DNA from 2 places in the Bacillus sp. SYZHCR11 genome. Region 2 is predicted to be linked to the other one. Evidence: a T-box and tRNA genes for the amino acid it is inferred to sense, from the RefSeq annotation. Region 2 holds a T-box; the other holds one or more tRNA genes.
The links. A T-box is a leader RNA that pairs with one kind of tRNA and senses whether it is charged. The one in region 2 lies ahead of AC2CGA_RS13110 (valine--tRNA ligase), so its partner is inferred to be a tRNA-Val.
Positions count from the first base shown of each region.

Region 1: it encodes a tRNA-Val, which carries the amino acid that the T-box ahead of AC2CGA_RS13110 (valine--tRNA ligase) is inferred to sense. The anticodon was not compared.

Region 1 covers NZ_JBXUND010000004.1:373,438-389,206, reverse strand. Annotated here, with positions in the region: gene pbp4b (penicillin binding protein PBP4B) at 1-809, opposite strand, end outside; gene AC2CGA_RS16685 (PTS transporter subunit EIIC) at 828-2,195, opposite strand; gene murQ (N-acetylmuramic acid 6-phosphate etherase) at 2,324-3,253, opposite strand; gene AC2CGA_RS16675 (GNAT family N-acetyltransferase) at 3,353-3,829, opposite strand; gene AC2CGA_RS16670 (2-thiouracil desulfurase family protein) at 3,848-4,300, opposite strand; tRNA gene AC2CGA_RS16665 (tRNA-Glu) at 4,481-4,552, shown strand; tRNA gene AC2CGA_RS16660 (tRNA-Val) at 4,556-4,631, shown strand; tRNA gene AC2CGA_RS16655 (tRNA-Thr) at 4,637-4,709, shown strand; tRNA gene AC2CGA_RS16650 (tRNA-Tyr) at 4,729-4,813, shown strand; tRNA gene AC2CGA_RS16645 (tRNA-Gln) at 4,818-4,889, shown strand; gene sigW (RNA polymerase sigma factor SigW) at 5,119-5,682, shown strand; gene rsiW (anti-sigma-W factor RsiW) at 5,696-6,322, shown strand; gene cdaA (diadenylate cyclase CdaA) at 6,489-7,310, shown strand; gene cdaR (CdaA regulatory protein CdaR) at 7,303-8,742, shown strand; gene glmM (phosphoglucosamine mutase) at 8,760-10,106, shown strand; gene glmS (glutamine--fructose-6-phosphate transaminase (isomerizing)) at 10,538-12,340, shown strand; gene AC2CGA_RS16610 (ABC transporter ATP-binding protein) at 12,968-13,840, shown strand; gene AC2CGA_RS16605 (ABC-2 transporter permease) at 13,818-14,471, shown strand; gene lanKC (class III lanthionine synthetase LanKC) at 14,591-15,769, shown strand, end outside.
Region 2 covers NZ_JBXUND010000003.1:253,610-269,378, forward strand. Annotated here, with positions in the region: gene yihA (ribosome biogenesis GTP-binding protein YihA/YsxC) at 1-178, shown strand, start outside; gene AC2CGA_RS13060 (hypothetical protein) at 211-702, opposite strand; gene hemA (glutamyl-tRNA reductase) at 897-2,264, shown strand; gene AC2CGA_RS13070 (cytochrome c biogenesis protein) at 2,272-3,102, shown strand; gene hemC (hydroxymethylbilane synthase) at 3,137-4,078, shown strand; gene AC2CGA_RS13080 (uroporphyrinogen-III synthase) at 4,068-4,850, shown strand; gene hemB (porphobilinogen synthase) at 4,853-5,827, shown strand; gene hemL (glutamate-1-semialdehyde 2,1-aminomutase) at 5,856-7,145, shown strand; gene AC2CGA_RS13095 (LysM peptidoglycan-binding domain-containing protein) at 7,278-9,074, shown strand; gene ysxE (spore coat protein YsxE) at 9,108-10,130, shown strand; gene AC2CGA_RS13105 (hypothetical protein) at 10,145-10,336, opposite strand; T-box leader at 10,509-10,730, shown strand; gene AC2CGA_RS13110 (valine--tRNA ligase) at 10,789-13,431, shown strand; gene AC2CGA_RS13115 (bifunctional folylpolyglutamate synthase/dihydrofolate synthase) at 13,490-14,782, shown strand; gene AC2CGA_RS13120 (prepilin peptidase) at 14,922-15,674, shown strand.

The DNA of each region.
Region 1 (15,769 bases), on a different contig from region 2:
GTCCTGATGTGAGGGAAATGGATGACTCCGTCACGTGTGTTGCCTAAACGTTCAGTAGCTGCGAATGCTTTTTCTTTGAAACCTTTTTGCAGCGGATTGAACAGTGTGTGCGTCAGTTTCAGCGGTTTGTACAGTTCTTGTTCCGCATAGGTATCAAGGGTTTTTCCGGTTATGTTTTCAATGATGCAGCCGAGAATCATGTAACCGATATCGCTGTATACGTGTTTTGTTCCCGGCTTGTATTCAAGCGGGATTTGGGTGAGAAAACGGATCGTTTTATCCCGTTCTTGTGAATATAAAGGGCCTGCGGTGTCCGGCTGATAGAAATAAAAGCTTGCCGGCAGACCGGATTGATGCTGGAGCACATCGATGACGCGTATGCGGTCTTTTTCTTGAATCGGATCGCTTTTTCTGTCTTTGAAATCAGGAAGGTAAGCCGAGACTTTTTGATACACATCAAGCTTTCCCTGGCTGACGAGTCGCTGTAGTGCAAAATTGGCCGCGTACATTTTTGTATTGGAAGCTAAATCAAACATGGTTGATGTTTTCATTTTTTTCGGACGAGATAAAAGGGTGTTCCCATCATATTTTTTGCTGTAGCCGTATGCTTTCTTTTTGATCACCCGTCCGTCCTTTACGACGACGAGGACGGCTCCGGGGAATCCTGCTGCGATGTCTTTTTCAATCATTTGATCAACCTTTCTGAGCTTTGCTGCGTCGTATAATTTGGATTGGGCTTCGGCTTTGTGCTGCGGCAGAAAAGAGAGGCTGATGACCATTGTGAGTATGGCGGCTGTCAGTGTTTTCATATTCTGATCCCTCCCGGTTTATTCAAATTCAGCAGCCATGTCATCCTTAAATCCGAACGCATAAGTGAAGACAAAGCCCGCCGCGTAAGAGATGAAGAGACCGATGATATACATAACGATTTGAGCCGGCTGTACGAGAAACGAGAGCGGAAGGCCGGAGACACCGATTGAAAAAGTCGCCACTTGAAAATGGGCTTGAAAGGCGCCGCCTATACCCGCTCCTAAACACGCCGTCAAAAACGGCCGGCCGAGCGGGAGCGTGACGCCGAAGATAAGCGGCTCCCCGATTCCGAGCAGACCGGATGGAAGTCCGCCGCCGATCGCTCTTTTTAATGAGGCTTTTTTTGTTTTCATAAAGATGGCGAAGGCCGCGCCTACTTGACCCGCGCCTCCCATCGCGAGAATCGGAAGAAGCGGGTCATCTCCGATTGATCGGATTAATTCCAAATGTACGGGAGTCAAGCCCTGATGCAGGCCGGTGACGACAAGAGGCAGGAAGGCGGCTCCCAGTACAAACCCTGAGAGCACTCCCCCGATATTCAGCAGCGACAATAAACCTGATGTAATCAGATCAGAAATAAAACCGCCTGCAGGGATAAAAACGACATATGTCACCAGCCCGGTGATAAGTAAAGACAATGTAGGCGTGACGATAATGTCGATGGATTGATGGACGTGCTTTCTGATAAACCGTTCGGTATAAGCGATAAAAACCGCCGCGAAAAGAACGCCGATTAATCCTCCCCTGCCAGGGAGCAGATTCTCTCCGAACAAACTGATATTGGCGATCTCAGGGTTAAGGATCAATATGCCCGCAAGGCCGCCCAACGCGGGTGTCCCGCCGAATTCCTTCGCCGCATTGATGCCGACAAGGACGCCGAGGTAAGCGAACAAGCCTGAACCGATAACCGTTAAAATAAGTGCGATTTGGGATTCTTTCGGGAGCCAGCCGGCCTGAATGACGGCTTTCGTAATACCGGTGATTAAACCTGATGCAATGAGTGCGGGAATAAGGGGAATGAAGATGCTTGATATTTTTCTCAGAAACAATTTGATGGGTGTGGTGTTTTTTCTGTTGAGATCGGCTTTTTTCCGTGAGGCGGCTTCTTTTAAATCAATGTTTTTTCCGGATGGCATAAGTTTTGCGAAAGCGTCGGCGACATGATTGACGACACCCGTGCCGAGAATGATCTGCAGTGTTTCGGCTTCGACGACGCCTATTACCCCGTCAAGCCGTTTCAGCGCCTCAATATCCGTTTTGTCCCGATCTAAAGGTGTAATCCTCAGGCGTGTCATACAGTGGGTAAAGCCTGAAATATTCGATGAACCGCCGCAATTGTCCAGGATATCTTTGGCCAGTGACTGATAAAATGCCTCTTTGCTCATGGAGATCCTCCTTTTTCCGTACGATTTTTCCCGGGGAGCTATGCCTGAAACGCGTCCTAAAAGCGCCTGCGCCGAACATGAAAACGGCGCGGGCTCGTAAAAGCACAATATTTTTCACCAAAGAACGATCAGCGTTCTTTTTCTCTTGAAACGTGCTGTTCAATGGCTTTATCAATGAATCCTTCTGATTCTTTGAGCAGTGCCTTCGCGTGTGTTTCGTCCGAATTCGTCTTCAGCATGACGATTGCCGTTTTGACATGGCTGCCTGCGGCCTCAAGCGTTTCTTTTGCCTTGTCGTACGGAACGCCCGTGATGCTTTGGATAATGCCGATTGCGCGTTCTTTCAATTTTTCGTTGCTGACATGAACGTCCACCATTAAATTTTCGTACACTTTGCCGCTTTTAATCATCACGGCCGTGGAAATCATGTTCAGAATCATTTTATGTGCCGTCGCGGCTTTCATTCGTGTTGACCCTGTAATCACTTCGGGGCCGACAATGACTTCGATGCTGTGATCGGCAAAGGTGCTGATCAAGGAGTTCTTATTGCATGTGAGCGCGACGGTTTTGGCGCCGATTGTTTTTGCATATTTCAGCGCACCGGCCGCATACGGCGTGCGCCCGCTTGCCGCGATGGCGATCACGGTGTCTTCTGCGGTAAGCCCGATCGTTTTGAGATCGAGAGCGCCGGTTTCCTCGCTGTCTTCTATACCTTCAGCCGCTTGCAAAAAGGCGTCTGCCCCTCCGGCCATCAGACCGATGACGGTGTCGGGACTTACGCTGTATGTAGGCGGGCATTCAACCGCATCCAGTACACCGAGTCTGCCGCTTGTCCCCGCTCCCGCATAAATCAGCCTGCCGTTTCGCCGTAAGGACTGATGGGCGAATTGAACGGCAATCTGAATATCGGGCAGCACCTGCTGAACGGCTTCAGCCACTTTGAAATCCTCTTCGTTAATGATGCGGAGAATTTCCATTGTGTCTGCCTGATGGATTGAAGCGGTCTGCGGATTTCTGGTTTCTGTGGTCAATCTGTGAATGTTAAGCCGGTCTGTCATGATTGTACCCTCCCAAGTCGTTAATACTTGAAGTATATGGGCTTCTGAATAGATGTTTCAAGAAAAATCGGCAAGGATGAGATGAATAATCAAGCGCTTTCACAAAAAATGATGCAGAATGTGCTGTTCACCGATCGGGCCGATCCTGCGCCGCCCTTTGTCAATAAAACCGGAAGACCGGTACAGGTTCTTTGCACGTTGATTGCGATGGTTTACAGCAAGCACGATTTCATCACACCAAGGAAAGTAATTTGCAACAAAAGCGGGGAGCTGCAGCATCGCTTGTTTGGCATAACCTTTTCCCTGATGCGGCGCATGTAATGACAGCGCACTCAGCAAAATGGCAGACACATTGTTCGAATACGGAGCAATGGTTTCTTTTGAGGTATGTAAAATAAAAAAACCGACGGGGCGGTCTTCTTTTAAAATGACTGTCGGGTAGCGATCCCGGATGACAAGCGCCTGCGGCAGGACATCTATCGGCAGAGCTGTGAACTTTTTATCTTCTTCACTCAGCACAAACCCGTTCAGCCCGTCTGCATGCTCCGGTTTATAAAAGGACAGGGCTACATCCATGATATCTACTCTCCTTTTTTATAATTGATCCAATTCATCTTCTGATAGAACACGGTAGCCTGCCCGTTTTAAAAGAGCGGAAGTGATGCCGTCTCCGAGTATTTTTTTTCCTGAGAAAGTGCCGTCATAGATAAAGCTGCTGCCGCAGGACGGACTGTTTTCTTTAAGGATGACCGTTGCGGCGCCTATTTCTTTTGCGTATGCTAACGTTTTTTCCGCGCCGTCCATATATAAAGCTGTAACGTCTTCGCCTGATGCCGTTACGATTCTTGCCGCTCCGTTCAGCACGTCTTCACCCGTGCCGCCGATGATTTCCGCCGGTTCGCGGGGAGTGGTGAAGCCGCCCAAAAGTTCGGGGCAGACCATAACAGCTTTCTTTTCTTCTACGAGTCTGCGGATTTTTTCCGAAGCGGCGTGAGAGCCGTTATATCTGCATTCGATACCGCCGAGACAAGAGCTGACTAAGATCATCTGTGTCCATTCCCTTCAATATTTTGATACTTTCATCATAAATGAAATAAGAGAGGAGGGATGAGTTTTTCAGTTAAAAAACGGGTAAAAAAGTTTGAAAATAAAAAAAATAATTTTTCTCTTTACAAATGGGGTACAACCTGTATATAATAACTTTTGTCAGCTCGACGCGGACACAGCGGCCCGTTGGTCAAGCGGTTAAGACACCGCCCTTTCACGGCGGTAACACGGGTTCGAATCCCGTACGGGTCATATGGAGGATTAGCTCAGCTGGGAGAGCATCTGCCTTACAAGCAGAGGGTCGGCGGTTCGAGCCCGTCATCCTCCACCATATTTGCCGGCCTAGCTCAATTGGTAGAGCAACTGACTTGTAATCAGTAGGTTGGGGGTTCAAGTCCTCTGGCCGGCACTGTTTTCCAAAAAAATACGGAGGGGTAGCGAAGTGGCTAAACGCGGCGGACTGTAAATCCGCTCCCTCAGGGTTCGGCAGTTCGAATCTGCCCCCCTCCACCATTTTTGGGCTATAGCCAAGCGGTAAGGCAACGGACTTTGACTCCGTCATGCGTTGGTTCGAATCCAGCTAGCCCAGTCTCAGACACCTTTTGCATAAAGGTGTCTTTTTTTATCGGCATTTTGTTTCGATTTTTGATTGTTCATCAGATATACTATTTTTAAGCTGCTGTTAAGGCAGTATATTCTGTATTTTCCATCTACACCCTGCCTGAAATTTGGTAAAATAAATGTAATAAAAAAATGAAACCTTTTAAAACAATCAACGTATAGATACAGACCGGTGAAGGGCAGAGGTAAGATAAAACATGGAAAACCTGATTAAAAAAAGAATCAAGCAAGTCAAAAAAGGCGATCAAAATGCGTTTGCAGAAATCGTTGACCTTTATAAAGATAAGATTTACCAGCTTTGCTACCGCATGCTCGGCAATGTGCACGAAGCGGAAGATATTGCGCAGGAAGCTTTTATCAGAGCGTATGTCAATATCGACAGTTTCGATATCAACAGAAAGTTTTCAACGTGGCTTTACAGAATTGCGACCAACCTGACCATTGACCGCATCCGCAAGAAAAAGCCTGATTACTATCTGGACGCAGAAGTAGCGGGAGCAGAAGGGCTGACGATGTATTCGCAGATCGCCGCGGACGGGGTTCTCCCTGAAGACGCCGTATTGTCATTGGAGCTGTCGGACACAATTCAGAAAAAGATTTTAAAGCTGCCTGACAAGTACAGAACGGTTATTGTATTAAAGTATATTGACGAACTCTCTTTAATTGAAATCGGGGAGATTCTGAATATCCCTGTCGGCACCGTCAAGACAAGGATACACAGAGGCAGAGAGGCTCTTAGAAAACAATTGAGGGATCTTTAAGTGGGGTGATGAAATGAGCTGTCCTGAACAGATTGTGCAGCTTATGCATAAGCATCTTGATGGAGATATCCTTCCTGAAGATGAAAACGTATTAAAACAACATTTGCAGTCATGCGGGAATTGCAAACGGCATTTTCATGAAATGGAGAAATCCGTAGCACTCGTCCGAAGCACATCGCATGTCACGGCCCCTGCTGATTTTACTGCCAAAGTTATGGCGAATCTTCCAAAAGAGAAAAAACGCGCTTCTGTAAAACGATGGATCAAAACTCATCCGATGATTGCAGCCGCAGCGGTTTTTGTGATTTTAATGGGCGGCGGTTTTTTCAACAGCTGGCATAATGACCACAATTTCAGTGTGTCCAAACAGCCGAACCTTGTCGTGCAGAATCACACGGTCACCGTCCCTGAAGGCGAGACCGTAAAGGGCGATGTCACAGTAAAAAACGGCAAGCTGTTCATTGAAGGAAAAGTCGACGGCAATGTGACCGTCGTCAACGGAGAAAAATACATGGCCTCAGCCGGACAAGTCACCGGGCAGATTGAAGAGATTAACCAATTGTTTGACTGGGTCTGGTACGAACTGAAATCGGCGGGACAGGGCGTCGTAAGCGCTTTGGACCCGAATGAAGATGAGTAAAGCGTATAATCGCTTTACTCTTTTTTTGTGCAACGCCGCGCCGGCTCATTTCACTTGAGAAATCAAAATGTGGTATAATGAGCACGCTATATGATGTACATATTGCTCATGCAGCACAATTCATAACGGAAAAAACGAAATGACTGAATTCTTGGAGGACGAGGAAATGGCTTTTGAGGACATCCCATTTTTGCAATACCTCGGCAATGCCGTTGATATTCTCCTTGTTTGGTATGTGATATATAAATTAATCATGGTCATACGCGGGACGAAGGCGGTTCAGCTTTTAAAAGGAATCGTCGTCATCGTATTGGTCCGGATGGCCAGTTCATATTTGGGACTCAGCACGCTTCAGTGGCTGATGGACCAAGCGATAACATGGGGATTTTTAGCGATCATCATTATATTCCAGCCTGAGCTGAGACGGGCGCTTGAACAGCTCGGACGGGGCCGGTTCTTTTCCAGGAGCGGAACCCCCGTGGAGGAAGCGCAGCATAAGACAATTGAAGCGATTACAAAATCGATCAGCTACATGGCGAAACGCCGCATCGGCGCACTCATCGCCATTGAGCGCGATACGGGAATGGGCGATTATATTGAGACGGGCATCCCGCTTAATGCGCAGGTCAGCTCGGAGCTTTTGATTAATATCTTCATCCCGAATACACCGCTGCATGATGGAGCGGTCATTATGAAAAATAACGAGATTGCGGCGGCTGCCTGTTATCTGCCGCTTTCTGAAAGCCCGTTTATTTCAAAGGAGCTGGGGACGCGTCACAGAGCGGCTGTCGGCATCAGTGAAGTGACGGACAGCTTAACCATTATTGTATCTGAAGAGACGGGCGCCATCAGTGTGGCCAAAAACGGAGACCTTCACAGAGAATTGACGGAAGAAGCACTGAAAGAAATGCTTGAAGCCGAGTTTAAGAAGAACGCCAGAGACACTTCTTCTAACCGCTGGTACTGGAGGGGCAAGAAAAATGGATAAATTCTTAAACAACCGCTGGGCTGTAAAGATCATTGCATTGCTCTTGGCGCTGCTGCTTTACGTTGCGGTTAACAACAACCAGGCGCCGACTCCGAAAAAGCCGGGGGAATCCTTTTTTCCGACATCAACGACTGACGAGGCTACGCTTACTGATATTCCTGTAAAAGCATACTACGATGAAGCGAACTATGTCGTCACCGGCGTGCCCCAGACGGTAAATGTCACGATTAAAGGCTCGACAAGCGCGGTGAAAAAGGCGAGACAGACGAAGAATTTTGAGATATACGCCGATATGAATAAGCTGAAGACCGGGACTCATAAGGTCGAATTGAAGGCGAAAAACGTATCGGACGGACTGACGATCTCCATTAACCCATCAGTCACGACGGTTACGATTCAGGAAAAAACGGCTGAGAGTTTTCCCGTGGAAGTTGAATACTACAATAAAAGCAAAATGAAAAAGGGATATACCCCTCAGCAGCCGATTATCAGCCCGAAAAACGTGCAGATTACAGGTTCGAAAAATGTGATTGATAACATTTCGCTTGTCAAAGCATCCGTGAACCTTGAAAATGCAAATGAGACCATTGAAAAGGAAGTGAAGGTGACCGTCTATGACAAAGACGGCAACGCACTTCCTGTTGATGTTGAACCGTCAGTCATTAAAGTGACGGTTCCCGTAGCCAGTCCGAGCAAAAAGCTTCCTTTCAAAATCGAAAGGAAGGGAAGTCTTCCGGACGGGGTGAGTGTTGCGAGTATTGACTCGAATCCGAGTGAGGTGACGGTTTACGGCCCGCAGGATGTGCTGGATTCACTGGAATTTATTGACGGCGTATCTCTTGATTTAGGCAAAATTGATAAAGATACCGATATCAATGCCGATATCCCGCTTCCTAAGGGCGTCACTAAGGTATCACCGGAAAAAATCACGCTTCATGTTAAAGTGGACAGTGAAGACAAAAAGGATTTTGACAATGTCGCAATCAAGACGGTCGGACTGGGAGGCTCACAGCAGATTGAGTTTCTCGACCCTGAATCGCAGGCGATAAATATTACGGCCAAAGGCTCTCCCGCCAACATTAAGGCGCTGAAAAAGTCGGACATTGAATTGTATGCCAATGTCTCGGACTTGGATGACGGAGAGCACTCTGTAAAGCTTGAAGTAAACGGCCCGCAAAACGTCACATGGTCCCTGTCAAAAGACACGGTTAAGATCAAGCTGACTTCTAAGAAAAACACAAGTTCAAATAAAAATGACGGCGGCTCCGCTGATTCCGGCAATAAGAACGGCACAAGCGGAGACGCAGACAAAGACAAGAGCAAGAACCGGGAAGACGACACTGACAGCGATCAGAATAAAAGTCAAAACCAGGATCAAAATCAAGACCAGGATGAAGACGGATCAAGCGCTGATTCTTCTTCAACAGAATGAAAAAGGAGCGATACAAAATGGGCAAGTATTTTGGAACAGATGGTGTAAGAGGTGTTGCCAACAGCGAGCTTACGCCAGAGCTGGCCTTTAAAGTGGGGCGTTTTGGCGGTTATGTCCTGACCAAAGATAAGCAGCGCCCGAAAGTGCTGATCGGCCGTGATACACGTATCTCCGGACATATGCTGGAGGGAGCCCTTGTCGCCGGACTTTTATCGATCGGAGCTGAAGTGATGCGCCTCGGCGTTATTTCTACGCCGGGGGTATCCTATTTAACGAAAGCCATGGATGCTGAGGCGGGCGTCATGATCTCCGCTTCTCACAACCCCGTACAGGATAACGGAATTAAATTTTTCGGAGGGGACGGCTTTAAGCTTTCTGATGAGCAGGAGGCCGAGATTGAACGTCTCATGGAGGAACCGGAAGATAAGCTGCCGAGACCGACAGGCGCGGACCTCGGGCTTGTGAACGATTATTTTGAAGGCGTTCAAAAGTATCTGCAATTTTTAAAACAGACGGCGGACGAAGATTTTACAGGCATTCATGTAGCGCTTGACTGCGCCCATGGTGCGACATCTTCCATTGCGACGCACCTTTTTGCCGATCTCGATGCTGACGTATCTACAATGGGGACGTCTCCGAACGGATTAAACATTAATGATGGCGTCGGTTCTACACACCCGGAAGCGCTGAGTGCTTTCGTCAAAGAAAAAAACGCCGATATCGGCCTTGCGTTTGACGGAGACGGCGACCGCCTCATTGCCGTTGATGAAAAAGGAAACATCGTCGACGGCGATCAGATCATGTACATATGCGCGAAGTATTTGAAATCAGAAGGCCGTCTGAAGGATGATACCGTCGTATCGACCGTGATGAGCAACCTCGGTTTCTACAAAGCGCTTGAAAAAGAAGAAATCAAAAGCGTTCAAACGGCAGTCGGCGATCGCTATGTCGTAGAAGCGATGAAAAAAGACGGCTATAATGTCGGCGGCGAGCAGTCAGGGCACCTTATTTTCCTTGATTACAACACTACCGGCGACGGTCTTTTGTCCGCGATCATGCTTGTGAATACGCTGAAGGCGTCCGGCAAAACCCTTTCAGAACTTGCGGATGAAATGAAAAAATTCCCGCAGCTCTTAGTGAACGTGAAAGTGACGGATAAATATAAGGTAGAAGAAAACGCTAAGGTGAAGGCCGTGATTTCTGAAGTGGAAAAAGAAATGAACGGAGACGGCCGGATTTTAGTGCGCCCGTCAGGCACCGAACCGCTCGTACGCGTGATGGCGGAAGCGAGAACAAAAGAGCTTTGTGACGAATATGTCACAAAAATCGTGGATGTCGTGCGGACAGAAATGGGAGCGGAGTAGCGAAGTTTATAAGCAGAGAGCGAACAAGACAAGTGCGATCAGCATAAAATGATAGTAAACATGATGCCGGGGCGGCAAAAAATAATTGACCGTCCTTGGCACATGCTGTAAAATCAAGCTTGTTCAGCCTTTGTTTTTCACTTGCAGGAAAGGCGGGATTGTTTGCATCTTTTATAATTACAGCGCCCGAACTAAGCGCCCGAAAAACGGCTTAGTTGACGAGGATGGAGGTTATCGAATTTTCGGCGGATGCCTCCCGGCTGATTCATTTAGATCACAGCCGTAAGGATTTCTTCAAACCGGAGGGGCGACTCTCCGAACAAAGGGAAATCACATGATCTTCCAAAAAAACATGTGGGAGGGGACGATTGAAAGTCCCCTTGTAATTTGACTTTCTTCGTCTCCTTTTACACCTTTAGGAGGAAGAAAATATGTGTGGAATTGTAGGTTACATCGGTCAGCTTGATGCGAAAGAGATTTTGTTAAAAGGATTAGAGAAGCTTGAGTACCGCGGCTATGACTCTGCCGGTATCGCTGTGGCGAATGAGCAGGGCGTGCATGTGTACAAAGAAAAAGGCCGCATCGCCGACCTTCGTGAAGTGGTGGATCACACGGTTGAATCTCAAGCGGGAATCGGCCATACACGCTGGGCGACTCACGGCGAACCAAGCTTCCTGAACGCTCACCCGCATCAAAGCGCACTCGGCCGCTTTACACTTGTTCATAACGGTGTGATCGAGAACTATGTTCAGCTGAAGCGCGAGTATCTTGAAAACGTTGAACTGAAAAGCGACACGGACACTGAAGTAGTCGTTCAAATGATCGAGCAATTTGTGGCGGGAGGACTCAGCACAGAAGAAGCGTTCCGCAAAACACTGACTCTGTTAAAAGGCTCTTACGCAATTGCATTATTTGACGGTGAAAACACAGACACCATTTACGTTGCAAAAAACAAAAGCCCTCTGTTAATCGGCCTTGGAGATACGTTTAACGTCGTGGCATCTGACGCGATGGCTATGCTTCAAGTAACGAATGAATACGTTGAGCTTTTGGACAAAGAAATGGTGATCGTGACAAAAGACGAAGCCGTGATTAAAAATCTTGACGGTGAAGTCATGACACGTGCGTCTTATATCGCTGAGCTTGACGCCAGTGATATCGAAAAAGGCACATACCCTCACTACATGTTAAAAGAAACGGATGAGCAGCCGCTTGTTATGCGCAAAATCATCCAAACGTATCAGGACGAAAACGGCAGACTGGCCGTGGCGGGCGATGTCGCTGACGCCGTGGCGGAAGCGGACCGCATTTATATCGTGGCTTGCGGAACGAGCTATCACGCCGGTCTTGTCGGGAAACAATATATTGAAATGTGGGCAAACGTACCGGTTGAAGTGCATGTAGCGAGTGAATTCTCTTACAACATGCCGCTTCTGTCTAAGAAGCCGCTCTTTATCTTCCTTTCTCAAAGCGGAGAAACAGCGGACAGCCGCGCCGTGCTTGTTCAAGTCAAAGCGCTGGGTCACAAAGCGCTGACGATTACAAACGTTCCGGGATCAACGCTTTCCCGTGAAGCGGATTACACATTGCTTCTGCACGCAGGCCCTGAGATCGCCGTGGCATCAACAAAAGCGTATACGGCTCAGATTGCCGTGCTTGCGATCCTTGCGTCCGTTGCAGCAGAACGCAACGGCGTTGATATCGGTTTTGATTTAGTCAAAGAATTAGGTATCGCGGCAAATGCCATGGAAGCTCTCTGCGACCAGAAGGACGAAATGGAAATGATCGCGCGTGAGTACCTGACTGTTTCAAGAAACGCTTTCTTCATCGGCCGCGGCATCGACTACTTCGTTTGTGTCGAAGGCGCCCTGAAGCTGAAAGAGATTTCTTACATCCAGGCGGAAGGCTTCGCCGGCGGCGAGCTGAAGCATGGAACAATCGCTCTGATTGAAGAAGGAACACCGGTCTTTGCGCTTGCGACACAAGAACACGTCAACCTGAGCATCCGCGGAAACGTGAAGGAAGTCGCAGCCCGCGGCGCCAACACTTGCATCATCTCGCTGAAAGGCTTAGAAGACGCAGACGACAGATTCATCCTGCCGGAAGTCAACCCTGCGCTTGCTCCGTTGGTATCTGTTGTGCCATTGCAGCTGATCGCTTACTACGCTGCGCTGCACCGCGGCTGTGACGTTGATAAACCGCGCAACCTTGCGAAGAGTGTGACTGTGGAATAGGAATAAATAATTCACGATAAACTTAAAATATAGTCGGAAAGTTTGACCCCTCTGGTTTTAGATAAACCAGAGGGGTTTTTAGTATGAAAATAAGAAGTGTTCGCCTGTTGATAAACTGAAGAATTTTATATTTATAAAGAAATCCCCATATATATATTGAAAAGAAGTAACGCCTATTTTATAATATAAATATATTCCAGTTTAAACCCATAAATGTAACCATTAGTAAAGAATGGTAGCGATCAAATATTGGTTTTTGAATAAGTATTTGTTTGGTGTTTTATTCCCATGTCTGATTACTTGGACATACTTCACTCTTGAACGGGCTACTCAATTAGACAATAAATCTGTTATCTGATGAGACTACATATATAGATTATAGAATACACATTTTCTTTTCCAGCATGTAAGTCACCTCCAGCAGTTTTCATTATGAATATCCCATTATATAAACCTAATCAATCGATTACACTTCCATATTATGCTTAAGACTTTAAAATCCCTTTTGTATTTCCCGACTCCTGATCCATTATGAATACCTAGACCAGATATGAAAATCACAACATTTTTGCAATAATCCGGTTCAATTCTTAAAAAAGTCCTGACAACAATGATAGGAGTGGAATGATGTCAAACCTTTTAGAAATCAGAAACATCAGCAAATCTTTTGGTCATAAAGCTGTTTTAAAGGATGTTACATTCAATGTGCCTGCCGGATCAATTGTCGGTTTTATCGGTGATAACGGCGCAGGCAAGTCAACAACATTTAAAACGATATTAGGATTAATTTCTCAGGATAGAGGTAAAGTGAAAATCTTTGGTAAAGAGAATCTGAATAAACATATAAAGTTTAAAGAAGATATTGGGGTCGTATTTGATGCGATGAATCTTCCTGCGCACCTTACGATAAAGCAGCTGAATCATGTATTTAAGAAACTGTTCGACGCTTGGGACCAAGATCAATTTTACCAGTTGGTTCATTCTTTCTCTTTACCTATGGACAAAAAAGTGAATACATTCTCGCGCGGCATGTCAATGAAGTTATCTGTAGCTGTTGCTTTGTCGCATAATGCAAAATTATTACTTCTGGATGAAGCAACGGGAGGGCTTGATCCCTCTTCAAGAGATGATCTGTTAAATGAATTAAAAAGCTTTGTGAGTAAAAGCAACGGAGGTATTTTACTTTCATCGCACATTATGACTGATGTCGAGAAGATAGCCAGCCATATCATTATTATGAAAGATGGCGAAATTTTATTAAATGAAGAGAAAGATAAGGTTCTTGAAAGCTATACCGTTATAGACGTTGATGAAGGTCAATTGGCTGAGATTGACGAAGATATCGTTCTAGCAAAAAGGAATCATGGATCTTATTGGAGTGTGCTTGTATCGGATCAACAGAAATTGCCTTATGGCGTAACGGCCAACACCATTTCCATAGAAAAAATCAGCGTCTTTTTAACGAGGAGTGAAAACATTGAGAGGTCTGTTACTGACTAACTATTACTTGGTTTATCGGAGTTTCTTTGCATACACGGGGTTGGCCATATTGGTATCAGCAGTCATTTTTTATTTTGGGGATGCTTCAATGCATCGTTTTGTTGCTATGCTGATTATTTTGTTTGTCGTTATGCCCGCACTTGAGGTTATAAAGTATGAGAGCAAGTCAGGCTATGACAGGTATGTTCTGACTTTACCGGTCAGCAGAACAAATATTGTTCAAAGTCACTATTTCTTTTATCTTTTGATTGTTGTGATCGGAGCTGTAATATCTTATGGTATTTTCCTTGTATACAGCCTGGGTTCTGATGAACCAATTGACGGTATATTTAATATTGTCTCTTTTGGAACGTTCATCGTTCTCTTTGCCGGTGCAATCGTTTATCCTCTTCTCTACATGATAGGCCCGGAAAAATCCGATGCTATCGTGATTGGAGGGGCAATGGGGGGACTTTTTGCTACCTTTGGATTACAAAGTGTCGTTGGGTATGCAGCAGAACAAGTACCGCTGTCATTTTTGCACATAAATCCTTCTTTATATGTCCCGATTATATATCTCATGATCGGCGTTATCTTATATATCATTTCATTTTTCATCGCCGCAGCTATATATCATAAAAAAGAATTTTAGCGCGTGTGTATTGATTTTATGCTGATCAAGTTATAACAGGATAAGGTGTTGTCTTTGCATATAAAGAACTTTGTGACCTTGAGGGTTAATATTTAGTATATAAAAATGGGGGGGCTTTTATGGAAGGCAACATGCTATATCATCAATATCTGAAGGCGAATTCCGAGTATTTCGGGAAACAAGAGATGACAATGAATACATATGAAGTGAATGACATCCCTGATACATATACTGTTATCTCAGATAGTAACTCAGTATGGAAATATTATCATGTTAAGGGTGTATCGTTACCAGAGCAGGGGTGGAAAATTCATTTAACTTCATTGTTAGAGGACGCACAAAGTGTATTGGATAGGGTTGCCCGCTTTTGTATGGGTAAGAAAATTGAATTTAAACACCTAAAGGATATGCATAGTTTTATTAACATGAATTCAAAAAATGCAAATCGAGCTTCTTCCGGCAAATTTATAACGGTGTACCCGGCTAATGAAGAAATCTTTGTTGAATTGTTGCAAGACTTATCTGAAATAACAAAGGATTTCAAAAAAGGTCCCTATATACTCAGTGATAAGAGGTGGAATAATACTAATGTATTTTACAGATATGGCGGATTTAAGCTTATTTTTAATGAACATGGTGAGCACTGTATTAGGGATGAAAGTGGTAATTTAATTAAGGATCAAAGAACACCCTTTTATCAGATCCCTGATTTTGTAAAAGACTTTGATGATTATCTTAATACGATCAATCATTCTGACGACTCAGAACAACAGGGGGAAAGCCATTTAGCGAAGTATGATATCATTACTGCACTGAGCTACAGTAACGCAGGGGGGGTATATCTTGCGACTCGAAAGAAAGATAACTTGAAAGTTATTCTTAAAGAAGCCAGACCAAATGCTGGTTTAGATGGAGGACCCAGAGATGCGTTAGAAAGGCAAAAAATTGAATATGATACTTTAAAAAAGCTTAAGAACATACATGGCGTGGTCAATCTAATTGAGTACTTCCAAGAATGGGAACATTACTTTTTAGTAGAGGAATTCATTGAAGGAAGAGATTTGAGACAATGGATTGCACAAGAGTATCCATTCTTTAGAGATGAAGATGGCGATAGTATATGTAATCATGCTAAGAATATAAAAAAAATATTGTTACAACTCTTTGCTCTGATAGATCAAATGCATAATAACGGAGTTGCTATGGGTGATTTGCAGCCAGCAAATGTGATGGTAACTGAAGACTTAACCGTTAAGATAATAGATTTTGAGACTGCAATGCCCGTAGAGTCTGAAGAA
Region 2 (15,769 bases):
CATCGTCATTGCGACAAAAGCGGATAAGATTCCAAAAGGAAAATGGGACAAGCACTTAAAGGTTGTCAAACAGACGCTTGATATGGATCCTGAAGATGAGCTGATTTTATTTTCCTCTGAAACGAAAAAAGGCAAAGATGAAGCATGGGGAGCCATTAAAAAAATGATCAGCCGGTAATGAAAAACCCAAAACGCAGTGCGTTTTGGGTTTTATCGTATAGTTTTGTTCCGCTTGATAAACAATAATAAAAGGCTGATTCCGATGAAAACATACGGCCAGTATGTTTTGAAGTGTTCCGTCGGAATATGGACGGATTCCAGCCACGCCGTAATTTGTTTAAAGAAGTATAAAAAGAGGGAAAAACCAATCATGGCAGCCGCTTCGTATACATATTCTTTTCTGGCAGCCGCAAATAAGGAGAATCCGAAGACGAAGAGAATCATTTCAAAATCTCCCGGCCACCATGAGAGCTCAGGTTTGGCGAAAAAGTGTAAACCTATGCCGAAAAGAAGCATGCCGATCAGGACGTGAGGCCCGGCCGCTTCCTTTTTGCCCTGATACAAGAGCACGGCCCCCAAGAGCATAAGGAGCACCGGCCATTCCCCCTGATTCGCAAACAGGTGAACCTGTCCGCTCTGAAGCCATGCGAATAATGAAGCGGCAAGCAGAAGTCCCGGTAATAAAATTGATGTTTTTTTCATCCTGTCACCTACCCGCAGTAAAGGATTTTTAGTATGATGATTACAGTGGGAACGAGCTTTTTATACTATAGCATAACATTTTTGAAATCTGTTCACATTTTCCCGAAGAAACTATGTTATAATTATTATAAATAATAAATTCTATGTTAGAATGATTATAAATAAATTGCGATGTACGGGGGTGCATGAAAGCGATGCATATTCTTGTTGTGGGAGTAGATTATAAATCCGCCCCTATTGAAATACGCGAAAAAATAAGTTTTCAGCCGGATGAGCTTGCAGAAGCGATGCTCCGCTTAAAAGAAGAAAAAAGCGTTCTAGAAAACATTATCGTGTCAACCTGCAACCGCACCGAAATATATGCGGTGGTCGACCAGCTTCATACCGGCCGTTATTATATAAAGACATTTTTATCCGAATGGTTCTCGCTGCCGAAAGAAGAGCTGTCTCCGTTTCTGAAATTTTATGAGAGCGACGCGGCGATCGAGCATTTATTCCGTGTGGCGTGCGGTTTGGATTCCATGGTCATCGGAGAGACGCAAATACTCGGCCAGGTACGCTCGAGCTTTAAAACGGCGCAGGCAGAAAAGACGATCGGCACCATTTTCAATGAGCTGTTTAAACAGGCGGTGACCGTCGGCAAACGCACGCATGCCGAAACCGATATCGGCTCCAATGCCGTTTCCGTCAGTTACGCCGCTGTTGAACTCGCGAAAAAAATCTTCGGCTCATTGTCAAATAAGCACATTTTGATTCTCGGTGCGGGAAAAATGGGCGAGCTCGCCGCAGAAAACCTGCACGGTCAGGGTATCGGCAAAGTAACGGTCATCAACAGAACGTTTTTGAAGGCAAAAGCGCTTGCTGACCGTTTCTCCGGAGAAGCGCGCAGCTTAAACCAGCTTGAACATGCACTTGCTGAAGCTGATATTTTAATCAGTTCGACAGGCGCAAGTGATTTCGTCGTGTCTAAAGAAATGATGGAGAGAGCGGGCAGACAGCGGAAAGGCCGTCCGTTATTTATGGTGGATATCGCTGTGCCGAGAGACCTCGATCCGGCGCTTAACGATCTTGAAGGTGTTTTTCTGTACGATATTGATGACCTTGAAGGAATCGTTGAAGCCAACTTACAAGAACGCCGCGAAACCGCTGAAAAAGTCGAGCTGTTTATTGAAGCGGCAATTGTTGAGTTTAAGCAGTGGCTTAATACGCTCGGCGTCGTGCCGGTCATTTCGGCGCTGCGTGAAAAGGCGCTGTCCATCCAGTCCGATACGATGCAGAGCATTGAGCGCAAGCTGCCTCATCTGACGGTAAGAGAGAAAAAACTTCTCAGCAAACATACGAAAAGCATCATTAACCAAATGCTGCGCGACCCGATTCTGAAAGCGAAAGAGCTTGCGGCTGAAGCGGATTCAGATGAAAAGCTGAAGCTGTTTATGCAGATTTTCGATATTGAGGAAGAGGCCGGCCGCCAGCTGGACAAAAGCCTGGATAACCGCCAGACGGTTCATTCGTTTCAAAAGGCAGAAGCAAAAACGGGCTTACGTCCGCTTGTAAGTGAGTGAGGGCTGTATGATTGATACAGCAATGGCAAGACTTAATGAAGCGACAATTGTTATTTATGCAGTAAGCGTCCTTTTTTACTTTATAGATTTTCTTCAACACAACCGGAAGGCTGGAAAAATAGCCTTCTGGTTGCTTTCTATTGTCTGGACTCTGCAAACCGTCTATCTTTCTTATTTCATGTGGCAGACGGGCAGATTTCCGGTCTTGAATATTACAGAGGCCCTTTACTTTTATGCGTGGGTGCTTGTCACGCTTTCACTTGTGGTCACGCAGATTCTGCGGGTTGATTTTATCGTGTTTTTCACGAATGTCATCGGTTTCTCGATGATTGCGATCCATACGTTTTCACCGACGGATCAGCATTCGGCCGCCTTTTCCGGCCAGCTGGTCTCAGAGCTTTTGGTCATTCATATTACAATGGCGATTCTGTCTTACGGCGCTTTTTCCCTTTCTTTTGTCTTTTCGCTTCTTTATCAGTTTCAATATTCTTTATTAAAGAAGAAAAAATGGGGAAAATGGCTGTTGAGAATTGAAGATTTGTCAAAACTTGATTATATGGCTTACGTTTTAAATGTCATCGGGGTTCCGATGCTGCTGTTGAGCCTGATATTAGGCGTGATCTGGGCATATGTGTCGCTGGAAACGCTGTACTGGTTTGATTCAAAAGTGCTCGGCTCGTTTATTGTGCTGCTTTTATACAGCTACTATTTATATATCAGAATGATTAAGGAACTGCAGGGGAAAGTGGCGGCGTTATGGAATTCAGCATGTTTTCTCGTGCTGATGATTAATTACTTCCTGCTCGGAAGCCTGTCACAATTCCATTGGTTCAGTTAACGCACGCGCCCAAACAGATTCGGGAGGAAAGAAAATGAGAACGATTAAGGTAGGTTCCAGACGGAGCAAACTGGCTATGACCCAGACAAAATGGGTGATTAACAAACTGAAGGAATTGAATCCTTCCTATGACTTTGAAATCCGGGAGATTGTCACAAAAGGCGACCGCATCCTCGATGTTACACTGTCAAAAGTGGGCGGTAAAGGTTTGTTTGTCAAAGAGATTGAACAGGCGCTGCTGCATCAGGAGATTGATATGGCGGTTCACAGCATGAAAGACATGCCCGCCGTTTTGCCTGAGGGTCTTGTCATAGGCTGCATACCGAAACGTGAGGATCCGCGTGATGCGCTCATTTCAAAAGGGCATCAAAAGCTGGACGGCATAAAAGAAGGGGGCATCATCGGCACCAGCAGTTTAAGAAGAAGCGCCCAGATTCTTGCTGAACGCCCTGATCTTACAATTAAGTGGATCAGAGGCAATATCGATACGAGACTTCAAAAGCTTGAAACGGAAGATTACGATGCTATTATTTTAGCGGCTGCGGGGCTTTCGAGAATGGGCTGGAAAGATGATGTCGTATCGGAATTCCTCGAACCGGACCGCTGTCTGCCTGCGGTCGGCCAAGGCGCTCTTGCCATTGAATGCAGAGAGTCGGATGAAGAGCTTTTGAAGCTGTTTGCGCAATTTACCGATGAGTATACGCAGCGCACGGTGGCAGCCGAACGGGCTTTCTTACACGCGATGGAAGGCGGCTGCCAAGTGCCGATAGCCGGGTATGCGTCCGTCAATGACCGGGATGAGGTTGAATTGGTCGGTCTTGTCGCGTCTCCGGACGGAAAGACGATTTATAAAGAAACAGCGGCGGGACATGATCCGGAAGAAATCGGGAAACGCTGTGCGGCGATGATGTCTGAAAAAGGAGCCAAAGCACTAATCGACAGCGTGAAACAGGAGCTCGAACAGGATGGCAAATGACCTTCCTTTACAAGGAAAGACCGTGCTCGTCACCCGGAACAAAAGACAGGCAGCACCGTTCCGAAAAAAAGTGGAGGCGCTCGGCGGAACGGCTGTTTCCGCCTCTCTGATCGCTTTTCAGGAAGCGCTCCCGGATGAATGTGCGGACAGTCTGCGGGAAGACCTTTCTGAACCGGGCTGGCTTGTGTTTACAAGCGTAAACGGTGTCCGGTTCTTTTTTTCCTACCTTGATCAGCATGGCCTTGCGCTTCCGGAACGGAAAAAAATCGCAGCCGTCGGTGAAAAGACAGCGCGCGCCCTGAAAGAGCGGGGAGCCCGGACGGATGCGATGCCTGACGAGTATGTGGCGGAATGTCTGGCTGATACTTTAAAACGGCACGCATCAGCTGCCGAACCCGTTTCATTGATAAAGGGCAATTTATCACGCGATGTCATAAAAGCGGAGCTTGAGCCGCTTGGCTATCAAATAAGGGAATGGGTGTTATACAATACCATTCAGGATGAAAAAGGCATGGACGAGCTGAGACGGGCTGCATCCCGCTCTCATTTTGATTTTATTACGTTTACCAGTTCATCGGCGGTGCATACGTTTATGCACGCGGTCGGAGACGGAGAAAAAGCGTGGGAAAACAGCGGTGCGAGCTATATCAGCATCGGCCCTTTGACAGAGAAAGCGCTCTTGGAATACGGGATCTCATCCCATGTGCCTGACACCTATACGATTGAAGGCATGCTGGACGTCATGTGCAGCATGTCGGGAAAGGATAGATAATGATGAATCAAACATTTAACAGACACCGCCGTTTGCGCGCGAACGCTGCGATGAGAGATCTAGTAAAAGAAACACGTCTTCACCCTTCAGATTTTATTTACCCGTTATTTGTCGTTGAAGGACTCGAAGGAAAAAAAGAAGTTCCTTCCATGCCGGGGGTTTATCATGTATCACTCGATTTGTTAAAGGATGAAATGGCTGAGCTGATATCGCTCGGCATTAAGTCGGTCATCGTTTTCGGCGTGCCGGAAGAAAAAGACGCCTGCGGAACCCAGGCTTTTCACGATCATGGCATTGTGCAGAAAGGGATTGCTGAAATTAAAAAGCATTATCCTGAAATGATCGTCATCGCTGATACATGTCTCTGTGAATACACGGATCACGGCCATTGCGGGGTCGTGAAAGACGGAGTAATCCTCAATGACGAGTCGCTTGAGCTGCTGGCGCAGACAGCCGTCAGCCAGGCTAAAGCCGGCGCTGACATCATCGCTCCTTCAAATATGATGGACGGTTTTGTCACAGTGATCAGGGAAGCGCTCGACAAAGAAGGATTCACGAATATTCCGATTATGTCTTATGCCGTGAAATATTCAAGTGAATTCTACGGCCCGTTCCGCGACGCGGCTGACAGCACGCCGCAGTTCGGTGACCGAAAAACATACCAGATGGATCCGGCCAACCGCCTGGAAGCGCTACGTGAGGCTGAATCAGACGCGGCAGAAGGCGCTGACTTTTTAATCGTCAAACCGTCTATGTCATACTTAGATATTATGCGTGATGTGAAAAACCGCCATCACCTGCCGCTGGTCGCATATAATGTGAGCGGGGAGTATTCCATGGTGAAAGCGGCAGCCCAAAACGGCTGGATTAAAGAAAAAGAAATGGTGCTGGAAATTTTAACGGGCATGAAACGTGCAGGAGCCGATCTGATTATGACGTATCATGCAAAAGACGCAGCGAAATGGCTTGCTGAGTAACGATTTCATTTGACGGGAGCTGAGGCAGATGAGAAGCTATGAAAAATCAAAAGCCGCTTTTAAAGAAGCGCAGAAACTGATGCCGGGCGGAGTGAACAGCCCGGTGCGCGCGTTTAAATCAGTTGATATGGATCCGATCTTTATGCAGCGCGGAAAAGGATCGAAAATTTTTGATATTGACGGCAATGAATATATCGACTACGTCCTGAGCTGGGGGCCGCTCATTTTGGGCCACACGAACGACAGGGTCGTTGAAAGCCTGAAAAAAGTAGCCGAGAACGGGACAAGTTTCGGGGCATCTACTGAAGTGGAAAACGAACTGGCCAAATTGGTCATTGACCGTGTGCCGTCTGTTGAAATCGTACGGATGGTCAGCTCCGGCACAGAGGCGACAATGAGCGCCCTGCGTCTGGCAAGAGGATACACCGGCCGCAACAAAATTTTAAAATTTGAAGGCTGTTACCACGGCCATGGTGATTCGCTGCTGATCAAAGCGGGATCCGGAGTGGCGACACTCGGGCTGCCGGACAGCCCGGGCGTGCCGGAAGGAATAGCAATGAATACGATTACCGTTCCATACAACGACTTGGAAAGCGTTGCACTCGCATTCCGGGAGTACGGTGAAGATATTGCCGGGGTCATTGTTGAACCGGTAGCAGGCAATATGGGCGTTGTTCCGCCGCAGGAAGGCTTTTTACAAGGACTTCGCGACATTACGGAACAGTATGGCGCGCTGCTCATTTTTGATGAGGTCATGACCGGTTTTCGCGTGGATTATAACTGTGCGCAAGGGTATTTCGGCGTGACGCCTGACTTAACGTGTCTCGGCAAAGTCATCGGCGGAGGTCTTCCTGTCGGTGCGTATGGCGGCAAAGCTGACATTATGGAACGAATCGCGCCGAGCGGTCCGATCTACCAGGCGGGAACATTGTCTGGAAATCCGCTTGCCATGACAGCGGGACTTGAGACGTTACAGCAGCTCACACCTGAATCATACCAAGAATTTGTGAAAAAAGGCGATATGCTTGAAGAAGGCATTTCAAAAGCAGCTGCAGCACATGGCATTCCGCACACGTTTAACCGGGCGGGGTCAATGATCGGCTTCTTTTTCACCAATGAGCCTGTCATTAACTATGAAGCAGCCAAATCTTCTGATTTAAAGCTGTTCGCCAAGTATTATAAAGGGATGGCCGACGCAGGCGTATTTCTGCCGCCGTCTCAATTTGAAGGATTGTTTCTCTCCACTGCGCATACAATGGAGGATATTGAAAATACCATTCAAGCCGCTGAGAAAGTGTTCCAGGCGATCAGCCGCTGATACCGAAAAGCCGATGCAAGCAAGACTTGTATCGGCTTTTTTCAATGCCTCCATTATCATATTTTCCCGGATTGCGGCATACACCTTTAGTGACATCTAATTGTATGGATTAGATGAAAGGAGGATATGAACTTGCCGCATAATCACCGATTGCAATTTTCTGTTGAAGAATCAATCTGTTTCCAAAAAGGACAGGAAGTTTCTGAATTACTTTCGATTTCATTAGACCCTGACATCAGGGTGCAGGAAGTAAATGATTATGTCTCAATTAAAGGATCATTAGAACTTACTGGCGAGTACAACATAGATCACAGCAGTCATTTTGAAGAGCTTGATAGGGAGCTGAGGCATGTAGAGGAAGTGAGGGCGAGGGAGGATGGCACGGCCGAGCTCATTCATTGTTTCCCGGTGGACATCACGATTCCGAAAAATAAAGTGAGCCACCTCAATGATGTTTTCGTATTTATTGATGCCTTTGATTATCAGCTGACGGATTCAAGGATCTTAACCATTCAAGCTGATTTGGCAATTGAAGGGCTGCTTGAGGAATCCGAGCCGAAAGAGCCGGAGATCCCTTTGTACGTGGCGCCTGAATTTGCCAGAGAAGAAATGATCAATCTTGCCGGACATCATTCTGAGGACGAAAATGAACCAGAATTAATGATACGCCATGAGCCTGAAATACCTTTGACTGTATCAGAAGAAGCAGCACAAGAAACAGAGAAGAACGAGGAAGAAATCCCGCCTTTACTCAGGCAAGAGGAAGAAGAGCAGGAAGCAGCCCCGATTCTGAGGGAGCGGGAAGAAGAAAAGCAGGAAACAGCCCCGATTCTGAGGGAGCGGGAAGAAGAAGAGCAGGAAGCAGCCCCGATTTTGAGGGAGCAGGAAGAAGAGCAGGAAGCAGCTCCGATTTTGAGGGAGCGGGAAGAAGAAGAGCAGGAAGCAGCCCCGGTTTTGAGGGAGCAAGAAGAAGAAGAGCAGGAAGCAGCCCCGATTTTGAGGGAGCGGGAAGAAGAGCAGGAAGCAGCCCCGGTTTTGAGGGAGCAAGAAGAAGAAGAGCAGGAAGCAGCCCCGATTCTGAGGGAGCAAGAAGAGGTGCCTAAACCTGTTTCCTTTACTGAGCCTCCTCCTCCCGTTTCCTTCCAGCACGAAGAAGAGCCGGAAGAAGCTGAGGAGCCTGCAATCATGTCAGCTGTGAGGAATGAACCCGTATTTGAGGATGATTCAGCAGAAGTGCAGGAAGAGCCGAAAGATGATATCGAACCGGTTTTCCCTGCTTTCACTCTGACTCCGCATGCAGAAAAACCAAAAATTGCGGAACAGCCCTTCCTTCAAAAAGAAGAGCAGCCAGAGGCCGAGCCGCTTCTCCGTCAGAGCGATCATAAGGCGGCAGAAGACGAAGATGAGCCTGCGGTTTTTCAAGAGGAGCAGGCGCCCGTTTATCGCGAGTTCGTTCCGGAACGGCAGGAAGAGGAGTTTTACAGCGCTCCTAAGCTGCTTGAAGAAGAGGCTCATGATGAAGAAGGGTTTGAAATTGAGGTAAGGAAGATGGCGCCGCCGGAGGAGGAAACCGGGAAGCCTCTCGATTTGTCTTTTCAGTTTTCCAAACTGCCGCCTGAGGAGCCGGCGAAAGCTGAACAGCCTGAGCCGCTTAAGCCTGAAAGAAAGAATGAAGAAGCGGCACCGGGAACCGAGCAGAAGGAAAATGACAACTCTCATTACTTGACAAAATTATTTACAAGGGAAGAAGAAAAGTTTTCAAGAATGAAAATTTGTATCGTGCAGCAGCAAGATACAATCGACCGGGTGTGTGAACGATATGACATTACATCCCAGCAGCTCATCCGAACGAATGCTTTATCGTTTGATGACGAGCTTGAGGAAGGTCAGCTTCTGTATATACCTGAATATAATAACAGCCATGTGTAAGCACAAAGAGGCCGTAAAAATGTGGTGAATGGAATGGAAGCAGTCCAATCAGTGCTTCAGGAATACGGGCTGACGGCTGAGTATATTGAGCCTGTCAGCCCGCATGTTTGGAAGGTCTACTCAAACTACGGCATTTTTGCTTTGAAACAGCTCAAGCCGGCCCGCAGCAGTGAATTTACGGATCTTATGATTGAGATTGAGGAGAAAGGCTACCGATCATTTGTGCCGATCTGCCGCACGTATGCCGGCGATTTTTTTGCGGGGAGACAGACGGAGAATTCTTATTATTTAATGCCTTGGCTTCAGTACGATCAGGAGGAAGAACGGGATCAAAAACATGTTTACCTTTTTAAAGAGGTCGCGAAGCTCCATTCTGCGACTGTGCGGGACATCCAAATCCGGACTGAAGATATCAGCGGCTTTTATGAAGCAACGAAAAGAGATTGGGAAAATGATAAGCTTGTCTATGAACAATTCGCCGACCGGGCGGAAAAAGAGTGGTACCTTTCACCTTTTGAACTGCAGGCCGTTACGTATCTTACAGAAACGGTTTCCGCCGTCAATTTTGCTCTGGAACGTCTGGAAGAATGGTTTGACGCGGCAAAGGATCATGACAAGACGAGAGCGGTGATCAACCACGGCAGTTTATCGAGCCGCCACTTTCTGTATAATGATGCGGGATCGGGCTTTTTCACGAATTTCGAGAAAGCTGCGCTGGGCCCTCCGCAAAATGACCTGCTCGGCTTTTACTCCAGAATGTTCAGAAGCTATCCGAAAGCATGTCCGGAATGTCTGGACTGGTTTTATACGTATCACAAATCATTCCCGCTCCGTGAAGCGGAAATCAGTCTGTTTCTCAGCTATATGGCTTATCCGTCCGCCATGTACAAAGTGCTGAAACGGTATCAGACCGGCCAAAGGGGCTCTGAAAAAGAAGAGTGCACGCAATTATTAAGAGCGTTTTGGCAGATGAAAAATGTTGAGCCTTTTCTCATGAAGGTTCATCAGATTGAGCGGGAGAAAAAAATAAAAGCGGAAAACGAGTCCTCTTCATAACGGGACTCGTTTTTTTATATCCATTCCAAATGCAGGGCGCACGCTAAAAACAGCAGGATGGCAAGCAGCAGGACATCAAAAGTCGTCGGAAAGAAAATCGTCCTGATCCCCTGAAAGATCGTAATCGGGATAATGACTTGCACGGATACAAGGCGGACCTGTCTGGCCCACTGGGGGAGCGAATAAGAATTGAATTTTTTTCTCACGGGCAATTCCTCCTCACATTCGCCTTTCTATGTATCGTATGTAAGGGGAAGAGCGGGGTGCATGCTCATTTATGTATGACGGCAGCGGTTTTTGGAAAAGATGATTGACGAATCAAAAACACTTTTACTATAATAAAGAACATACTAAATAAGATCATGAGCTGATATAAATACACCTGCTTTGAACGGGAAGAGTACAAGAAAGACGCATGAAGAGAGAGAAGCTACTGTGCTGAAAGGCTTCTTATGCCGTCTCATTGGAAGGTCGCCCGGGAGCATAATTTCTTGAACATACAGTAGAGAAATTCGGGCCGCACCCGTTATCCGTTTAAGTGCATGAACAAATCTGTTCATGAAAAAAGGTGGTACCGCGAAAGAGCTTTTCGTCCTTTATCAGGATGAAGGCTCTTTTTTAGTTGCTCAGCCATTTCTAAACATGCTGGAGGGTTATCATGGATACAAACGAACAAACAATGCCGACAAAATATGATCCGTCTGCGATTGAAAAAGGCCGCTATGATTTTTGGCTGAAAGGAAAATATTTTGAAGCGGGCGGCGATCAAACGAAACAGCCGTATTCTGTCGTCATTCCGCCGCCGAACGTGACGGGCAGGCTGCACCTCGGACATGCGTGGGATACGACGCTGCAAGATATCGTTACGCGTATGAAACGCATGCAGGGCTATGACGTGCTCTGGCTTCCGGGCATGGACCACGCCGGCATCGCCACTCAGGCAAAAGTCGAAGCGAAACTCCGCGAACAGGGCACAAGCCGTTATGACCTCGGCCGTGAAAAGTTTTTAGAAGAAACGTGGAAGTGGAAAGAAGAGTATGCTGATTTCATCCGCAGCCAATGGGCCAAGATGGGACTCGGACTCGATTATTCACGTGAACGTTTTACTCTTGATGAAGGGCTGAACAAAGCCGTGCGTGAAGTCTTCGTCAAGTTGTATGAGAAAGGCTTGATTTACAGGGGCGAATATATCATCAACTGGGACCCTGCCACAAAAACGGCTTTATCCGATATTGAAGTGATTTACAAAGACGTACAGGGCGCGTTTTATCATTTGCGCTACCCGTTAGCAGACGGTTCAGGCTCAATTGAAATCGCGACCACCCGTCCGGAAACGATGCTTGGCGACACGGCTGTCGCGGTTCATCCTGAAGATGAGCGCTACAAGCACTTAATCGGCAAAACGGTGATTCTGCCGATTACAAACCGCGAAATTCCGATTGTCGGCGATGATTATGTTGATATGGAATTCGGATCAGGCGCCGTTAAAATCACGCCTGCCCATGACCCGAATGACTTTGAACTCGGAAACCGCCATAATTTAGAGCGGATTCTCGTCATGAATGAAGACGGAACAATGAATGAAAAAGCGCTGCAATATAACGGCATGGACCGGTTTGAATGCCGCAAAAAACTCGTCAAAGATCTTCAGGAATCCGGCGTTCTCTTTAAAATCGAAGACCATATGCATTCTGTCGGCCACAGTGAGAGAAGCGGCGCCGTTGTTGAGCCGTACCTGTCCACACAATGGTTTGTCAAAATGCAGCCGCTGGCCGATGCTGCGGTTGACCTTCAGGCAAAAGAAGAGAAGGTTCACTTCGTTCCTGACCGTTTCGAGAAAACGTACCTGCACTGGATGGAAAACATCCGTGATTGGTGTATTTCCCGTCAGCTGTGGTGGGGCCACCGCATCCCGGCTTGGTATCATAAAGAAACAAAAGAAGTGTACGTCGGCCTTGAGGCGCCTGAGGACAGCGAAAATTGGGAGCAGGATTCAGACGTGCTTGATACATGGTTCAGCTCCGCGCTTTGGCCGTTTTCTACAATGGGCTGGCCTGATGAAAACGCTGAAGACTTTAAGCGGTATTACTCAACCGATGTACTTGTAACGGGATATGACATCATTTTCTTCTGGGTATCCCGGATGATTTTCCAAGGTCTTGAGTTTACCGGCGAGCGTCCGTTCAAAGACGTGCTGATTCACGGCTTAATCCGTGACGAGCAGGGCAGAAAAATGAGTAAATCCCTTGGGAACGGCGTGGACCCGATGGATGTCATCGACAAGTACGGAGCGGATTCCCTGCGCTATTTCCTGGCAACCGGAAGTTCACCGGGACAGGATCTCCGTTTCAGCTATGAAAAAGTGGAATCCACATGGAACTTCGCAAATAAAATTTGGAACGCCTCCCGTTTTGCATTAATGAACATGGACGGCATGACGTATGACGAGCTTGATCTGTCCGGTGAAAAATCAGTTGCTGATAAGTGGATCCTCACAAGACTGAATGAAACGATAGAAGACGTAACACAGCTTGCGGATCGTTATGAATTCGGTGAAGTCGGACGCCACCTGTACAACTTTATCTGGGACGATGTGTGCGACTGGTATATCGAAATGGCGAAGCTTCCGCTGTACGGGGAAGATGAAGCGGCGAAGAAAACAACCCGGTCTGTTCTGGCATACGTGCTTGACCAGACGATGCGTCTTCTTCACCCGTTTATGCCATTCTTAACGGAAGAAATCTGGCAGCACCTTCCTCATGAAGGTGAGTCAATCACGATCAGCTCTTGGCCGGTTCCGGTGCCGGAACATACGGATAAAGAGGCAGCGGCGGATATGAAACTGCTCGTTGAATTAATCCGTTCTGTCCGCAATATCCGGAGCGAAGTCAACACGCCGATGAGCAAGCAGGTTGAACTTTACATTAAAACATCTACCGAAGACATTGCCGGCCGCCTTGAGAAGAACCGTTCTTACGTTGAACGCTTTACGAATCCGAGCACGCTGAAAATCGGGACGGATATCGCTGCGGCAGACAAAGCGATGACAGCGGTCGTCACCGGAGCGGAAGTCATTCTGCCGCTTGAAGGGCTGATTAACATTGATGAGGAGATCGCCCGTCTGCAAAAAGAATTCGACAAGCTGACAAAAGAAGTCGAACGCGTTCAGAAAAAACTCGGCAACGAAGGATTCATTAAAAAAGCTCCTGAGCATGTCATTGAAGAAGAACGCGGAAAAGAGAAAGACTACACGGCAAAACGCGAAGCTGTCCGGCAGCGGATTGCAGAGCTGAAAGGCTGATAAAACAGCGGGGCGGTTTCCTAAGAAACCGCCTTGTCGTATAAAAGAGGGGATTTCATTGTTTAATACGTACAAAGAAGCGATCAGCTGGATTCACGGCAGACTCAAGTTCGGCGTTAAGCCGGGCCTTCTCCGTATGGAAAAGCTGATGGAAAAACTGGAACACCCGGAAAAGAACATTCGCGCCATTCATGTGGCGGGCACAAACGGCAAAGGATCAACCGTTTCTTTTATCCGTTCCGTCCTTCAAGAAGCCGGTTATACGGTCGGCACGTTCACATCGCCTTACATGATTACGTTTAATGAGCGAATCAGCGTCAACGGCACGCCGATTACCGATGAGGAATGGAGAACGCTCGTTACTGACATAAAACCGATAGTCGATGAGCTTGATAAGACCGATGCCGGAACGGTGACGGAATTTGAAATCATTACAGCGTGTGCATTTTTATATTTTGCGAAGCGGGCTGATATCGATTTTGTCATTTTTGAAGCGGGGCTCGGCGGCACATTTGATTCAACCAATATTGTGAAACCGCTTCTGTCGGTCATTACAAGTATCGGACATGACCATATGGCCATTTTAGGCAATACCATCGAGGAGATCGCCGGGCAGAAAGCCGGTATTATTAAAAATTCCATTCCGGTCATTACGGGCGTCAATCAGCCGGAAGCACTCGGCGTTATTGAAGCGGAAGCCGAAAAAAAGCAGGCTCCGTATCAGTCACTTTATAAAACATGCAGACTGTTTAATGAAGCGGCGCTTCCGTCCGGCGAAAGCTTTTCGCTGGAAACAGAAACGAAATGCTATGAAGACATTCAAACGTCGCTGATCGGCATTCACCAAAGGCAGAATGCGGCATTGGCGATATTGGCCGCTGAATGGCTGAATCGCCTGGAGGCCGCAGTCATTTCAGAAGAAGCGATGCGAAACGGCCTGAAAAAAGCTTCCTGGCCGGGCCGATTTGAACGTCTTCAAAGCCGCCCTTTAGTGTTTGCGGACGGCGCCCATAACGAAGAGGGTGTTGAAACGCTGACAGAAACGATCCGGCAGCGCTTTGCCGGTAAAAACGTCCATGTCGTATTCAGCGCATTAAAAGACAAACCGTATCAGGAAATGATTAAAAAGCTTGAAACCGAAGCGGATTCCATTCACTTTGTATCATTTGACTTTCCGCGTGCTTCAAGCGCCGAAGCCCTTTACAATGCAAGCAGTCTTGCATCTAAGAGCTTCGATGAGAACCCGGACAGTGTGAAAGAATGGATAGAACAAAAAGACGGGGCGGATGATGTCATCATCATTACCGGCTCCTTATATTTTATTTCAGAGATGAGAAAGCGGCTTATCTGACAGCCCCTCGGATGCCCGGCAGACCATTTTCCGGTTTTGCCGGGTGTTTTTATGCTGAAAATATATTTTCAGCCATTTCAGTCATGGTGTTTTTCTTTGCTATAATCTGAGCCAGATTGATAGTAAAGGTGTGGTCTGAGTGCTTTTGATTCTGTTTTTTCTCGGCTTGATTTTCGGTTCTTTTTTTTATACAGCAGCGTGCCGTATCCCGCTGCGAATCTCGGTTATTTCGCCGCGTTCATCCTGTTCGTTTTGCCGCTTGCCGCTCTCCTGGGGGGAGCTTGTGCCCGTCGTCTCCTATATTCTGCAAAGAGGCAGATGCAGAAACTGCCGTGCGAAGCTGTCGGTTATGTATCCGGCGGCGGAATGCTGGACGGCGTGTTTATTCACGGCTGCAGGCATTCATTTCGGTTTCTCAAAAGAACTGTTAGTCGCGCTGTTATTTCTGTCTCTCCTCATGATTGTTACTATGACGGATCTGCAATATATGCTGATTCCTGACAAAGTTCTGCTGTTTTTTCTTCCGCTTTTCATCGCCGGCCGAATGTTTTCTCCGCTGGATTCATGGTATGCAGGGTTTGCCGGAGCCGTTTGCGGATTTTTTCTGCTTGTTTTTATCATGTTTGTCAGTAAAGGAGGCATCGGCGCAGGTGATGTGAAACTGTTTGGGGTGATCGGCCTGACGCTCGGCGTGAAGCTCGTGCTCATTGCATTCTTTCTTTCCGTTATGATCGGAGCGGTATACGGTATGTGCGCTGCAGCCCGGGGCAGTCTTGGTAAAAAGCAGCCATTTCCGTTTGCGCCGGCCATCTCAGCCGGGAGCGCTTTGAGTTATTTATACGGTGATGAGCTGTTTTCGTTTTACATCAAGCTCGCTTCAGGCGGGGCTTGAAAAATTTGGCGAACGTTTTTTGGACAAGACGACAAAAGTCTTGTTCTTTTTTTTTTCGCCTATGCTAAAGTGTGAACCATGATCAGTTCAAGGTA